2 linked regions of the Cupriavidus necator N-1 genome follow. The main gene of each other region encodes a partner of the protein of the gene in region 2 in a complex. Links are inferred from orthologs where the notes say so. Each region holds a gene or a part of one and is shown on either strand. Other genes may lie near its edges.

Region 1 (3,244 bases), 3.7 Mb from region 2 along the record:
TGGCGCTTGCGCGCCGCGACAGCACCACCAGGTGGCGCTCGGCATCCAGCCCGGGCACAGTGATGTGGGGCACCGCATCGACCTGCCATTGCGCCATCAGCCCGGCAGCTTCCATGCGGTCCAGCTCGGCCTGTGGATAAACACCCTTCATGGCGATCAGCTTGCCGTGCGGTGCGAGGAGCTGGCCCGACAGGTTCACGAAGTCAGTCAGCTCGGCAAACGCGCGCGAGGTGATCACGGCAAAGCCATCGTCATCGTCCAGCTTCTCTACCGGCCCCCAATGCGCCGCGGCATTGGAAAGCCCGAGTTGCGCACGGCACTGGGTCAGGAAGGCGGTCTTCTTCTGCACGATGTCCACCATCAGCACCGACACGTCGGGACAGGCGATGGCCAGCGGCAGGCCGGGCATGCCGCCGCCCGAGCCCACGTCCAATACCCTGCCCCGCGCCGGCGTGCCTACCTCTGCGGCGCGCGCGGCTTCGGCCAGTGCCGGCACGGCGGCAAGCGAGTCCAGCATGTGATGCGTAAGCATCTCATCGGGGTGGCGGATTGCGGTCAGGTTGTAGACGCCGTTCCACTTGCGCAGCAGCGCCAGGTAGGCAAACAAGGTGTCGATCTGGGCCGGCGCCAGCGCCAGCCCGATCTCGGCCAGACCGGCTTCAAGGCGACGACGCTGCGCGGCGTCGTCGGTCATGGTGTGTCGCGGACCGGGCACTCAGGCGGCCTCTTCGGAGTTGCCGGAAGGTGCGCCCGACTCAGCGCGCATGCGCCCCAGCCCCTTCTTCTTCAGGTGCACCAGCAGCAGCGAGATCGCGGCCGGCGTCACGCCGGAAATGCGCGAGGCCTGGCCCAGCGTTTCCGGACGATGCTGGTTCAGCTTCTGACTGACCTCGAAGCCCAGGCCACGCACTTCGGTGTAGTCCAGCCCTTCCGGCAGGCGGGTCGACTCATTGGCTTCCAGCTTGTCGACCTCGGCCGCCTGGCGGGCGATATAGCCGTGGTACTTGATGCCGATCTCGATCTGCTCGCGGATCTGCTCCGCCAGCATCGGCTCGGCGTCCAGCGGCGTTTCCGGGGCATGGCGGCCGCCCTGCAGCGCCATCAGTGCTTCATAGCGGACTTCGGGCCGGCGCAGCAGGTCGGCCAGGCTGTACTCGCGCTCGATCGGCTTGCCCAGCAGCGGCATGGCATCTTCGGCCGGCAGCATGGCCGGGTTGACCCATGTGCTCTTCAGGCGCTCTGTTTCACGTGAAACAGCGTCGCGCTTGCGGTTGAAGGCATCCCAGCGCGCATCGTCGACCACGCCCAGTTCACGGCCGACCTCAGTCAGGCGCATATCGGCATTGTCTTCCCGCAGGCTCAGGCGGAATTCCGCGCGGCTGGTGAACATGCGATACGGCTCGGTCACACCGCGGGTAATCAGGTCGTCGACCAGCACGCCCAGGTAGGCCTGGTCACGGCGCGGCGTCCACGCATCGCGTTCGCGCACATAGCAGCCAGCGTTGATGCCGGCCAGCAGGCCCTGCGCGGCGGCTTCTTCATAGCCGGTGGTGCCATTGATCTGCCCCGCAAAGAACAGGCCGCGGATCGACTTGCTCTCCAGCGATGCCTTCAGCCCGCGCGGATCGAAGTAGTCATACTCGATCGCATAGCCGGGACGCAGGATATGCGCGTTCTCCATCCCGCGGATCGAGTGCACCAGTTCCAGCTGCACGTCGAACGGCAGGCTGGTCGAGATCCCGTTGGGGTAGAACTCGTTGGTGGTCAGGCCTTCGGGTTCCAGGAAGATCTGGTGGCTTTCCTTGCTGGCAAAGCGATGGATCTTGTCCTCGATGCTCGGGCAGTAGCGCGGCCCTACCCCTTCGATCACGCCGGTGTACATCGGCGAGCGGTCCAGCCCGCCACGGATGATGTCGTGGGTACGGCTGTTGGTATGGGTGATCCAGCATGGCAGCTGTTGCGGGTGCTGCTCCGGACGGCCCAGGAAGGAGAACACCGGTACCGGATCCAGGTCGCCAGGCTGCTCTTCCATCACCGAGAAATCGATGGTGCGGCCGTCAATACGCGGCGGCGTGCCGGTCTTCAGGCGGCCTTGCGGCAGCTTCAGGTCCTTCAGGCGCGCCGACAGCGACACCGCTGCCGGGTCGCCGGCGCGGCCGCCGGTGTAGTTGTCCAGCCCGACGTGGATCTTGCCGTCCAGGAAGGTGCCGGCGGTCAGCACCACCGCGCGGGCGCGGAAGGCGATGCCGACCTGCGTCATAGCGCCGACTACGCGGTCGCCCTCCACCATCAGGTCGTCCACGGCCTGCTGGAACAGCATCAGGTTCGGCTGGTTCTCCAGCCTCGTACGGATCGCCTTGCGGTATAGCACGCGGTCCGCCTGGGCGCGCGTGGCACGTACCGCCGGGCCCTTGCTGGAGTTGAGGATGCGGAACTGGATGCCGGACTCGTCCGTGGCTGCGGCCATGGCACCGCCCATGGCGTCCACTTCCTTGACCAGGTGCCCCTTGCCGATGCCCCCGATGGACGGGTTGCAGCTCATCTGGCCCAGCGTCTCGATGTTGTGAGTCAGCAGCAGCGTCTGGCAGCCCATACGGGCCGCGGCGAGTGCAGCTTCAGTGCCGGCATGGCCACCGCCGACGACGATGACATCGAATTCTTTTGGGTAAAGCATGGGACACCTCCTCCGGGAGGCTGGCGGGAAAATACGGGAATGCGAAATTATAGCGGCAATCGACAAGCCGCTTTCCGACGGTAACCATGTTTCACGTGAAACATGGCGTTGGCGATACCCGGCGAGTCGCTTGAAAGCGACGTTTTGTTCCACGTGAAACAAAAAGGCCGGGCACATGGCCCGGCCGGATGTTTCACGTGGAACAAGCGCCTCAGAGTTGCGCGCGGATGTAGCCCGCAACCTGCTCGGTCAGCTTGCCAAGATCGCGCTGCAAGGTGGTGAACCCGGCATTGCGCTCGCGTGTCACCTCGTCCATATACAGCGGCCGCCGAATCTCAATCTGCAGGCTATTGCGCCGCTCGGCCGGCCGGCCGATCTGTGCGATCAGCTGCACGCCCTTGTATGGGTCGTTGCGCGCCACCGTGTAGCCCATGCCGCGCAGTTCCCGTTCGACCAGGTCGACCAGCCCCGGCTCGCAGGTGGTGCCGTCCCGGTCGCCCAGCACAAAGTCCGCCAGCGGGTGTGGGCTGTCGATCTTGAGCCGCTCGTAGGCGTTATTGGGCATGGAGT
Region 2 (3,186 bases):
CACGTGGAAGCTGGATGGCAACGCCGCCACGTCGATGCCGCTCCAGCCCGGATAGAACAGCGCGCGCCGGCCATCGACCGCCTGCACCAGCGCCGTCACCACCTTGTCCCGGTCAAAGCCCGCCATGCTGCCAAAGCCGATATACAGCGGCGCCTCGCCGGCCGCCAGGAAGTCGCGCAGCGGCGCGTCCGGTTGCCAGTCCGGCTGCGGCGGCATGGTCCACGCGCCGCTCACCAGCCAGTCGTCATGCCAGTCATGCGGACGCGGCACCAGCTGCGGCGAGATCGCGTACAGCGTCGGAAAGTCCGCCCACATCGCCTTGCGCGCTGACGCGCCGAACAGCCTGGAGCGCGCAGCATTGGTCGCGGTACGGAACATGCGCCACAGCACGAAGTTGATCACGTGGTGGCTGGCGCGATTAGCCCACCCCGGCATCCTGAACGGCGGGAGCAGCGCGGACGGAAAGGCCCGCGTCGGCGAGATCGGGAACATGCCCGCGCCGATCACCGGCTTGCCCAACTGCTCGCCCACCGACAGCGCCACATACGCCGTCAGCCCCGAGAACACGATGCCATCGGCAGCGCGCGCGGCTTCCGCCAGTTGTGCCATCCATGCCTCGGTGTTGTCCTCGGCAATGCGCGCGAATGCCCGCGTGGCCTCGGCGACGTTGCCGCCTTCGGTCATCAGCTTGTGCAGCGCGCCGCCGGGAGCCAGCGTCTGCTGGATATCGCCCGCCATCGGCGCAAAGGCCAGGCCGTGCTCTGCCGCGAGCGTGGCTGCCGAGCGTTCGCCCAGCATCAGCACGTCGTGGCCGGCGGCGCGCAGGCCGAGGCCCAGCGCGACCATGGGGCGGCAGTCGCCCTGGGTACCGAAGGTGATGAGGGTCAGGCGCATGGCGGGAGAGGCGCCGAAGGGCCCGGCGCCGGCATGTCAGCGAGTAGCCTGCAGTTTACTTGTACCGGCGCCTTCCGCGCCGCGACATGGGGCCGCGGCTGCGGGTATCACTTGCCGATGCAGAAACGCGTAAAGATCGTCCCCAGCAGATCATCGCTGGTGAACTCACCCGTAATGCTGTTCAGGCAATCCTGCGCCAGCCGCAGCTCTTCGGCAAACAGGTCCAGCGCCTGCGCCTGGTGCTCGGCCTGCTCCGCGGCGATATCCAGGTGCGATTGCGCATTCCGCAGCGCCGTCAGGTGCCGTTCGCGCGCCAGGAAGTTGCCTTCATTGCCTGACTGCCAGCCCACCAGCCGCAGTAGTTCACGACGCAGCAGTTCAATGCCGGCCCCGGTGCGCGCCGAGATCCAGATCTCGGTCGGGTTGGGGCCGTTGGCCGCAACCACATGCGGGCGGTTGCCGCCGAAGACGACATCGCCAACCGCGGGGGCCTTGTCGATCTTGTTGACGATGCGCACGATCGGCGAGCCCGGCGGCAGCTGGCCGCTGAGCTGGTCGTCGATGGCGTCGTCGGTCTCGGACAGGCCGTGGCGCAGGTAGTCGGTGGCGTCGACCAGGTGCAGCACGATATCGGCGCGGCGGATGGCGTCCCAGGTGCGTTCGATGCCGATGCGCTCGACTTCGTCGGCGGCGTGCTCGCGCAGGCCGGCGGTGTCGATGATATGCAGTGGGATGCCGTCGATCTGGATGGTCTCGCGCACGCGGTCGCGCGTGGTGCCGGCGATGGGCGTGACGATGGCCAGCTCCGCGCCGGCCAGCGCGTTCAGCAGCGACGACTTGCCCACGTTGGGCTGGCCCGCCAGCACCACCGACAGGCCCTCGCGCAGCAGCGCGCCCTGGCGCGCCTGCGCCAGCACGCCGCCAAGTTCGGTGCGGATGGTGGCAAGCTGGCCGCGGGCGTCGGACTGCTCCAGGAAATCGATCTCTTCCTCGGGGAAGTCCAGAGTGGCTTCCACCAGCATGCGCAGGTGGATGACCTTATCCACAAGCTGGCGGATGGCGTTGGAGAATTCGCCCTCCATCGAACGCGCCGCTGAGCGCGCCGCGGCCTCGGTGCTGGCTTCGATCAGGTCGGCCACGGCCTCGGCCTGGGCCAGGTCGAGCTTGTCGTTGAGGAAGGCGCGCCGCGTGAACTCGCCGGGCTCCGCCAGGCGCAGGCCGATGCCGTCGCCCGCCTGCAGGCAGCGCGTCAGCAGCATCTGCATCACCACCGGGCCGCCGTGGCCCTGCAGCTCGAGCACTTCCTCGCCGGTATAGGAATTGGGCGCCGGGAAATACAGCGCCAGGCCGTGGTCGATGACTTTGCCATGGCCATCGAGGAACGGCAGGTAGGTGGCATGGCGCGGCTTCAGCGCCTGGCCGCAGACGGCGCGCATCACCGGGCCGACATTGGGGCCCGACACGCGCACCACGCCGATGCCGCCGCGTCCGGGCGCGGTGGCGATGGCGGCAATGGGAACCTGGGGAGCAGTCATGGCGGTATTGTCGCAGATCGGGTGCAGTTGGCGTGGCACGCGGTGGGCAGGCCGCCATGGCGGGCGGGGTGGTCAGCTGGCGCCGGGCAGCGGCTGCGGCGGCGCCTCGTCCGGCATTGCCTGCGCCTGCAGGCAGTCGGCCAGCAGCCGGCGCGCGACGATGCCGTCGACAAAGCGGCCAAGCTTCGCCTGCCGTTTGACCAGCTTGCGATGCAGGTCCTTGCTGTAGCGGGATGGCAGCACCGGCGCGAACGCCTCGATCACATAGCGCAGTCGCTTGCCGGCGATGCGCAGTTCATGCACCGCGCGAGGATTGCCGCGGCGTGCAGCCTTTGCCAGCGCGCGCAGGCGCTTGCGGCCGCGGCGCACGCGCTTGCGCGCAAGGGGCCCGAGGCGGCCACCGTCACTGCGGGCGCGGGCGGCCAGATGGTCCAGGTGCGCCAGGTCGCGATGCAGCGCGGGCAGTGGCCAGTCACGGTAGCCGGCCAGGGCCGACAGCATGGTTTGCCGTGCGGTGTCGCGGCGCTCACGGGCGGTGTCGGCGATGGCCGACAGCACGGTATCGTCCGGTTCCAGCTTGCGTGCCGGGGCAATGGTTTCGGCCAGGAACACGTCCCAGTCGCGCACATCGCTGGTGGCGCGCGCCAGCATGCGCAGGTCATGCTTCCAGCGATCACGCTCCTGCCGCGGCAACGACGGCCCCAGGGCCCAGAGCACCGCGCGCGCGTGGCGTACCGCCACGCGCAGCGCGTGCAGG

What was found.
Region 1: the proteins of mnmE (region 2) and mnmG are in contact, whole or in part, in a solved structure (PDB 9HIP), measured with the Escherichia coli proteins. The link is inferred for Cupriavidus necator N-1 from one-to-one orthologs.

Annotation. Positions count from the first base shown.
Region 1 is NC_015726.1:3,744,304-3,747,547, forward strand. What follows is about bases 196-3,122. They hold mnmG (tRNA uridine-5-carboxymethylaminomethyl(34) synthesis enzyme MnmG), read right to left. Parts: upstream 2,675-3,122; coding sequence 716-2,674; downstream 196-715. Other genes in these bases: rsmG (16S rRNA (guanine(527)-N(7))-methyltransferase RsmG), read right to left, coding at 196-694; CNE_RS17600 (N-formylglutamate amidohydrolase), read right to left, coding at 2,886-3,122. In the rest of the region: more of rsmG, read right to left, coding at 1-195; more of CNE_RS17600, read right to left, coding at 3,123-3,244. UniProt on the Escherichia coli protein: NAD-binding protein involved in the addition of a carboxymethylaminomethyl (cmnm) group at the wobble position (U34) of certain tRNAs, forming tRNA-cmnm(5)s(2)U34.
Region 2 is NC_015726.1:93,419-96,604, forward strand. Bases 216-3,084 are described here. They hold mnmE (tRNA uridine-5-carboxymethylaminomethyl(34) synthesis GTPase MnmE), read right to left. Parts: upstream 2,430-3,084; coding sequence 1,002-2,429; downstream 216-1,001. Other genes in these bases: CNE_RS00460 (glycosyltransferase), read right to left, coding at 216-894; CNE_RS00470 (CHAD domain-containing protein), read right to left, coding at 2,502-3,084. Outside these bases: more of CNE_RS00460, read right to left, coding at 1-215; more of CNE_RS00470, read right to left, coding at 3,085-3,186. UniProt on the Escherichia coli protein: Exhibits a very high intrinsic GTPase hydrolysis rate. Involved in the addition of a carboxymethylaminomethyl (cmnm) group at the wobble position (U34) of certain tRNAs, forming tRNA-cmnm(5)s(2)U34.